3 regions of the Agromyces aerolatus genome follow, and region 3 is predicted to be linked to each of the others. Evidence: predicted binding sites of a transcription regulator. Region 3 holds the regulator's gene; each other region holds the start of a gene.
The links. The regulator HrcA, encoded in region 3, represses chaperone genes, less so after heat shock. The targets are predictions, from matches to a motif close to TTNGCACTCGNNNNNNNCGAGTGCNAA.
Positions count from the first base shown of each region.

Region 1 (2,266 bases), on a different contig from region 3:
CGGGCGGCGCGTTCGTGTGTGCCGCGCGTCGCCGCGGATGCGCGCGATGCCGTGGCTACGATGACGGAATGCCCTGGGATCCCGTGCGGAGTCGGACGCCATTCACCCGCACGATCGGGATCGGGGCGCTCGTGCTCGCGTTCGCCGGCTGTGCGGCCGGAGCTCCTGCGGGCGAGGTCGCGCCGGTCATCACCCGGCCGGCGCCCGAGGCCGTCGCCGCGGCCTCGTCGATCGCCTACGCGCCGCTGCGCGGCACGCTGACCGACTCGGCCGTCCTCGCGCGTCCGTCGCTCGCGGTGAAGATCGACAACCACGCGGACGCGAGGCCCCAGATCGCGCTGAACCGCGCCGACATCGTCTTCGAGGAGCTCGTCGAGGGCGGCATCACCAGATACGCGGCCGTCTGGCATTCGGATGTCCCGGACGAGCTCGGCCCGGTGCGCTCCATCCGACCGATGGACCCCGACATCATCGTGCCGTTCGGCGGACTCGTGGCCTACTCCGGCGGGCAGGAGCAGTTCGTCGCGATGATGCAGGACACGCCCGTGGTGAACCTCGTGTTCGACTACGACGACACGGGACTGTTCTGGCGCGCCGACGACCGGCCCGGGCCGCACGACGTCATCCTCGCCGCCGCCGAGGCCGTGCAGCGCCACGCCGACCGTCCGGCGCCGGGCGTGCAGTTCGCCTACGGCGCCCAGGACCCGCTGGCCGCGGCGCCGGGTGCGGCGCCGACGGGCCGGATCGACCTCGTGTTCTCCGACGCCCGCTACCCGACCTGGGAATGGGAGGCGGAGAGCTCGACATGGGTCAGGTCGCAGGAGGGCGGGCCCGACTTCGAGGCATCCGGCGACCGGGTGCGGGCGACGAACGTCGTGACCATGCGCGTCGACGTGGACTGGAGCCTCGGCGAGGTCCCGCGGACCGTGCTCGTCGGCGAGGGCGAGGTGTGGGTCTCCGCGGCCGGCCGGACCGCGCACGGCCGGTGGACGAAGCCCGATCGGGAGTCGCCGATCACGCTCACCGCCGACGACGGCACACCGTTGCGCCTCGCGCCCGGGACCACGTGGGTCGAGCTCGTGCCGCCCGAGGGCGCGGTCACCTTCACGCCCTGATCCCGGCCTCCGCCCACCGCCGCGGTGCCGGGCGTCTCACGCCGTACGCTCGCTTGCACTCTCGGATCGAGAGTGCCAGAATCGGTGTTAGCACTCGCTCGATTCGAGTGCTAACCACCATTCTTCGGACGTCCGGGAAGGGACGAGAGAAACACATGGCAAAGATCATCGCTTTCGACGAGGAGGCCCGTCGCGGTCTCGAGCGTGGCCTCAACACGCTCGCCGACGCGGTCAAGGTGACCCTCGGCCCGCGCGGCCGCAACGTCGTGCTCGAGAAGAAGTGGGGCGCTCCCACCATCACGAACGACGGCGTTTCGATCGCCAAGGAGATCGAGCTCGACGACCCGTACGAGAAGATCGGCGCCGAGCTCGTCAAGGAGGTCGCCAAGAAGACCGACGACGTCGCCGGTGACGGCACCACGACCTCGGTCGTGCTCGCTCAGGCGCTCGTGCGCGAGGGCCTGCGCAACGTCGCGGCCGGCGCCGACCCGATCAGCCTCAAGCGCGGCATCGAGAAGGCCGTCGAGGCCGTCTCCGCGCAGCTGCTCGACACCGCCAAAGAGATCGAGACGAAGGACGAGATCGCGGCCACCGCGTCCATCTCGGCCGCCGACCAGCAGATCGGCGAGATCATCGCCGAGGCGATCGACAAGGTCGGCAAGGAAGGCGTCGTCACGGTCGAGGAGTCGAACACGTTCGGCACCGAGCTCGAGCTCACCGAGGGCATGCGCTTCGACAAGGGCTACCTGTCGGCGTACTTCGTGACCGACCCCGAGCGCCAGGAGGTCGTGTTCGAGGACCCGTACATCCTCATCGCGAACTCGAAGGTCTCGAACATCAAGGACCTGCTCCCGATCGTCGACAAGGTGATCCAGACGGGCAAGCAGCTCGTCATCATCGCCGAAGACGTCGACGGCGAGGCCCTCGCGACGCTCATCGTCAACAAGGTCCGCGGCATCTTCAAGTCGGTCGCCGTCAAGGCCCCCGGCTTCGGCGACCGTCGCAAGGCGCAGCTCCAGGACATCGCGATCCTCACGGGCGGCCAGGTCATCTCGGAAGAGCTCGGCCTCAAGCTCGAGAACGTCACGCTCGACCTGCTCGGTCAGGCGCGCAAGGTCGTCATCACCAAGGACGAGACGACCATCGTCGAG
Region 1 is NZ_JAVKGQ010000004.1:226,527-228,792, forward strand. It holds gene RH864_RS07650 (DUF3048 domain-containing protein) at 69-1,115, shown strand; gene groL (chaperonin GroEL) at 1,271-2,266, shown strand, end outside.
Region 1: groL (chaperonin GroEL) is a predicted target of HrcA. The motif match lies at 1,203-1,229, and genes of this name have one in related genera.

Region 2 (2,266 bases), on a different contig from region 3:
TCGTGCAGGACGAACACGCCGACGACGAACTGGATGAACGGCGCGAAGTACTGGATGAAGCCCATCGTGGTCAGCGGCAACCGCCGCGACGCGGCCGCGAAGAAGAGCAGCGGAACCGCCGTGAGCGCGCCCGAGACGAGCAGCAGCACGGTGTGCCACGTGCCGTACGCGCCCATGGTGAGGCCCGCGGTCGCGCCCACGACGATTAGCTGGATCACCGCCACCGGCGTCAGCCAGGCGGTCTCGAGCGTGAGCCCGGACACCGCGTCGACGCGCGGGCCGACCCGCTTCTTGATGAGTCCGTAGAACCCGAACGAGAAGGCCAGCAGCAGCGCGATCCACGGCACCTCTCCGTGCCCGATCGCGAGTACGAGCACCGCGGCGATGCTGATGCCGACCGCGACCCACTGGGTCACGTTCAGACGCTCGCGCAGCACGATCACACCGAGGAACACCGTCACGATCGGATTGATGAAATACCCGAGGGCGGCCTCGACGACCTGGCCGGACAGCGTCGCGTACACGTAGGTCTGCCAGTTGATGTAGATGAGCACGCCCGCGAGGCCCATGATGAGCACGACCCGTCGATCGCGCAGGAGCACTCCGAACGGACGCCACGCGCGCGTCACGGCCAGCAGCAGCGCGCAGAAGACGAGCGAGAGCACGATGCGCCAGCCGACGACCTCGAACGGCCCGGCCGGCGCGAGCGCGAGAAAGTAGATCGGCAGGATGCCCCACAGACCGTAGGCGCCGATCGCGTAGCCCAGCCCGGCCTTGCTCACCGGCTCGCTGCGCGCCGCGCGTGCACCGGCCGACCCCGCGCCGAGGCCGGAGGCCGCGGGCGCGCCCTGCGCGCTGCCGGGATCGGAGGGTGTGCTCACCGGCTCAGCCTACGCCCGGCCGCCGACGCGTCGACGCCGGCGTCGGACATCGCGTGGGCGGCACCACCCCGACCGACACAGAACGGCCCGGGCGCCGTGAGGCGTCCGGGCCGTTCAGCCGGATCGATCCGCTTAGCGGACGACGACCGCGAGCACGTCGCGGGCCGAGAGCACGAGGAAGTCGTCGCCGCCGAACTTGACCTCGGTGCCGCCGTACTTCGAGTAGATCACCTTGTCGCCGACGGCGACGTCGAGCGGAACACGGTTGCCGTTGTCGTCGATGCGGCCGGGGCCCACGGCCACGACCTCGCCCTCCTGGGGCTTCTCCTTCGCGGTGTCGGGGATCACCAGGCCGGAAGCCGTGGTCTGCTCGGCCTCGACCTGCTTGATGACGATGCGATCCTCGAGCGGCTTGATGGAAACCGACACGGTTGACCCCTTTTCTCTTTCGTTCGGTATGTCTTGACGAAGACTCGTTAGCAGCCTCTGACTGAGAGTGCTAACACGAGTCTAGGGAGATTCTGGCACTCACGCAACGTGAGTGCCAGCTCATTTCCACACACGCCCGAGACGGTCCCGCGCCCGGTGCTAGCGTGGCCGGGTGGATCGCGCTGAGCTCGTCGAACTCCTCTCGCCCGAGGGGCTTCGGCTCCTCGACTCGCTGCCCGAGTGGGACTCCAAGGCCGACGTCGTGCGCGCGGTGGCCGACCTCCGCAAGGCCGGTCACTCGCCCTCGCTCGTCGCCGCGGTGCTCAGCCAGGCTCGGCTCCGCCAGCGCGCGCGCGCCAAGTTCGGCGAGTTCGCCGAGCGCATGCTGTTCACCGAGGCCGGGCTCGAACAGGCCACCCGGCTCAAGGTCGCCGCACTGCACGCCGGGCGGTTCGCGCGAGCGGGCATCGGTCACGTCGCCGATCTCGGCTGCGGCATCGGCGGCGACGCCCTCGCCATGGCCGCGGTCGACCTCGAGATCACCGCGGCCGAGGCCGACGAGGTGACCGCCGCGATCGCCGCGTACAACCTGACGCCCTTCCCACGTGCGCAGGTCCGGCACGCCCTCGCCGAGGAGGTCCCGCTCGGCGGCATCGGCGGCGCCTGGCTCGACCCCGCGCGTCGCACGACCGAGGGCGGCCGCACGACCCGGCTCGCGGATGCCTCCGCGTACAGCCCGTCGCTCGACTTCGCGTTCGGGCTCGCCGAGCGAGTGGCGGTCGGCGTGAAGCTCGGCCCCGGCACCGACCGGGACGTCGTGCCGGCCGGCGCCGAGGCGCAGTGGGTCTCGGTCGACGGCGACCTCGTCGAGCTGGCGGTCTGGTTCGGCCCGCTCGCCCGGCCGGGCATCGGGCGAGCCGCACTCGTGATCCGCGGCGACCAGGCGGCCGAGCTGG
Region 2 is NZ_JAVKGQ010000001.1:182,039-184,304, forward strand. It holds gene rarD (EamA family transporter RarD) at 1-782, opposite strand, end outside; gene groES (co-chaperone GroES) at 1,014-1,310, opposite strand; gene RH864_RS00775 (class I SAM-dependent methyltransferase) at 1,483-2,266, shown strand, end outside.
Region 2: groES (co-chaperone GroES) is a predicted target of HrcA. The motif match lies at 1,403-1,429, and genes of this name have one in related genera.

Region 3 (2,266 bases):
AGGTGTACGGCTGACCCTGGTTGGCCTTCACCGCCGCGATGATGCTGAACACGATCACGAGCACCCAGATCGCGATCGAGATGAAGATGCCGATGATGACGACCCAGAGGATCGCGCTCACGACCGCGGCGATCGTCATCGTGATCTGGAAGTTCAGGGCGGTCGCGGTGTGGGCACGTACGAACGGCCCGCGGTCCTTCAGCACGAGATAGCCGATCAGCGCCGGGATGAATCCGAAGAAGATCCCGCCGATGTGGACGAGCGTCGCCCACAGCTTCTCGTCGGCCGGGCTCATCTGCGGGTTCTGCTGGGGCTGGTAGGCGCCGCCACCGGGCGGCGGCGCCGACGGCGGCGGCCCGTTGGGCGGTCCGGGCGGCGGTCCCGCGGGCGGTCCGGGAGGCGGAGGCGGGGGCGGTGGCAAGTCGGACATGGTGTCTCCTTCATCGTGCCCGGTACACGGTATCGTCGCCATGTTCTCAGACCTGCCCGGTCGCACGGAAGAGCCCGCTCGGCGCGGCGCACCGGGCCGCCGGCCGGGGAAGTCGCGTATTATTAGCACTCATACGTGTGGAGTGCCAAGGGCGCGAAGGTGAGGGGTCGATGGTCTCGGAACGCGGACTGGCCGTGCTGCGCGCGATCGTGCAGGACTACGTGGCGTCCCGCGAGCCCGTCGGGTCGAAGTCGATCGTCGAGCGACACGCGTTCGGGGTGTCGGCGGCGACGATCCGCAACGACATGGCGCTGCTCGAAGAGGAAGAGCTGATTGCCGCACCGCACACGTCGTCCGGCCGGATCCCCACCGACAAGGGCTACCGGGTCTTCGTCGATCAGCTGAGCGACGTCCGCCCGCTCACGCCCGCACAGCGTCACGCGATCGAGACCTTCCTCGGCGAGGCGAACGACCTCGACGAGCTGCTCGCGCGCACCGTCCGCCTGGTCGCGCAGCTCACCAACCAGCTCGCCGTCGTCCAGGTGCCGACCTTCACGAGCTCACGCGTGCGGCATGTGGAGCTCGTGCAGCTGCCGCCGTCGCGCGTGCTCTGCATCGTGATCTCCGACTCGGGCCAGGTCGAGCAGCGACTCGTCGAGCTCGGCGAGGACGTCGATGCCGTGACCCTCGACTCGTTGCGCCTCCGGCTCAACCAGGTCGCCGCCGGCTTGACCCTCGCGGATGCGGCGACCGCGCTCTCGCGCGAGCTCGACGGCGCCGACCCCCGCCATGCCGACGTGCTGGCGACGCTCGCCGCGACGCTCGCCGAGCAGGCGGGGACGCAGCGCACCGAGCGCCTGGTCGTCGCCGGAGCGGCGAATCTCGTCCGCACCGAGCAGGACTTCTCGGGCTCGATCCTCGGCGTGATCGAGGCGATCGAGGAGCAGGTCGTGCTGCTCCGGCTGTTCAGCGAGATGGCGGCCGACCCGCACCGCGTCGCCGTGCGCATAGGACGCGAGAACGCGCCGTACGGGCTCGGCGAGACCTCGGTCGTCTCGACGGCCTTCTCGGTGCCGGGCCGTGACGTGTCGAGGCTCGGCATCGTCGGCCCGACCCGCATGGACTATTCGGCGAGCATGGCGTCCGTCCGCGCCGTCGCGCGTTACCTCTCGCGCGCGCTCGGCGAGCATTGACTTCGCGCGGGCCGGCGGCTCGCGTGACCCGAGGACCAGATCGAAAGGAACCACCCCTGCCGTGGCAGACCACTACGAGGTGCTCGGCGTCGCCCGTGACGCCACCCAAGACGAGATCAAGAAGGCGTATCGCCGGCTGGCGCGTGAGCTGCACCCCGACGTGAACCCCGGCGCCGACGCGTCGGAGCGCTTCAAGCAGGTCACGCACGCCTACGACGTGCTCAGCGACCCCCGCCAGCGTGAGCAGTACGACCACGGCGGCGGCCAGGGGGCGTTCGGCGGCCAGGGGTTCGGCGGCTTCGGCGACATCTTCGAGACGTTCTTCGGAGCCGGGCAGCAGACGAGGGGCCCGCGTTCGCGCCGCGAGCGCGGCCAGGACGCGCTCATCCGAGTCGAGGTCGGGCTCGACGAGGTCATCTTCGGCACGCATCGCGAGCTCGAGCTCGACACGGCGGTCGTGTGCGAGACCTGCAACGGCTCGTGCTGCCAGCCGGGCACCGCGCCCGTGACGTGCGACATCTGCCACGGCACGGGGTCGATCCAGCGCTCGGTCCGCTCGCTGCTCGGCAACGTCATGACGTCGACCCCCTGCGGGACCTGCCGCGGGTACGGCACCGTCATCGCGACCCCCTGCGTGACCTGC
Region 3 is NZ_JAVKGQ010000006.1:226,733-228,998, reverse strand. It holds gene RH864_RS10415 (DUF4870 domain-containing protein) at 1-430, opposite strand, end outside; gene hrcA (heat-inducible transcriptional repressor HrcA) at 601-1,623, shown strand; gene dnaJ (molecular chaperone DnaJ) at 1,685-2,266, shown strand, end outside.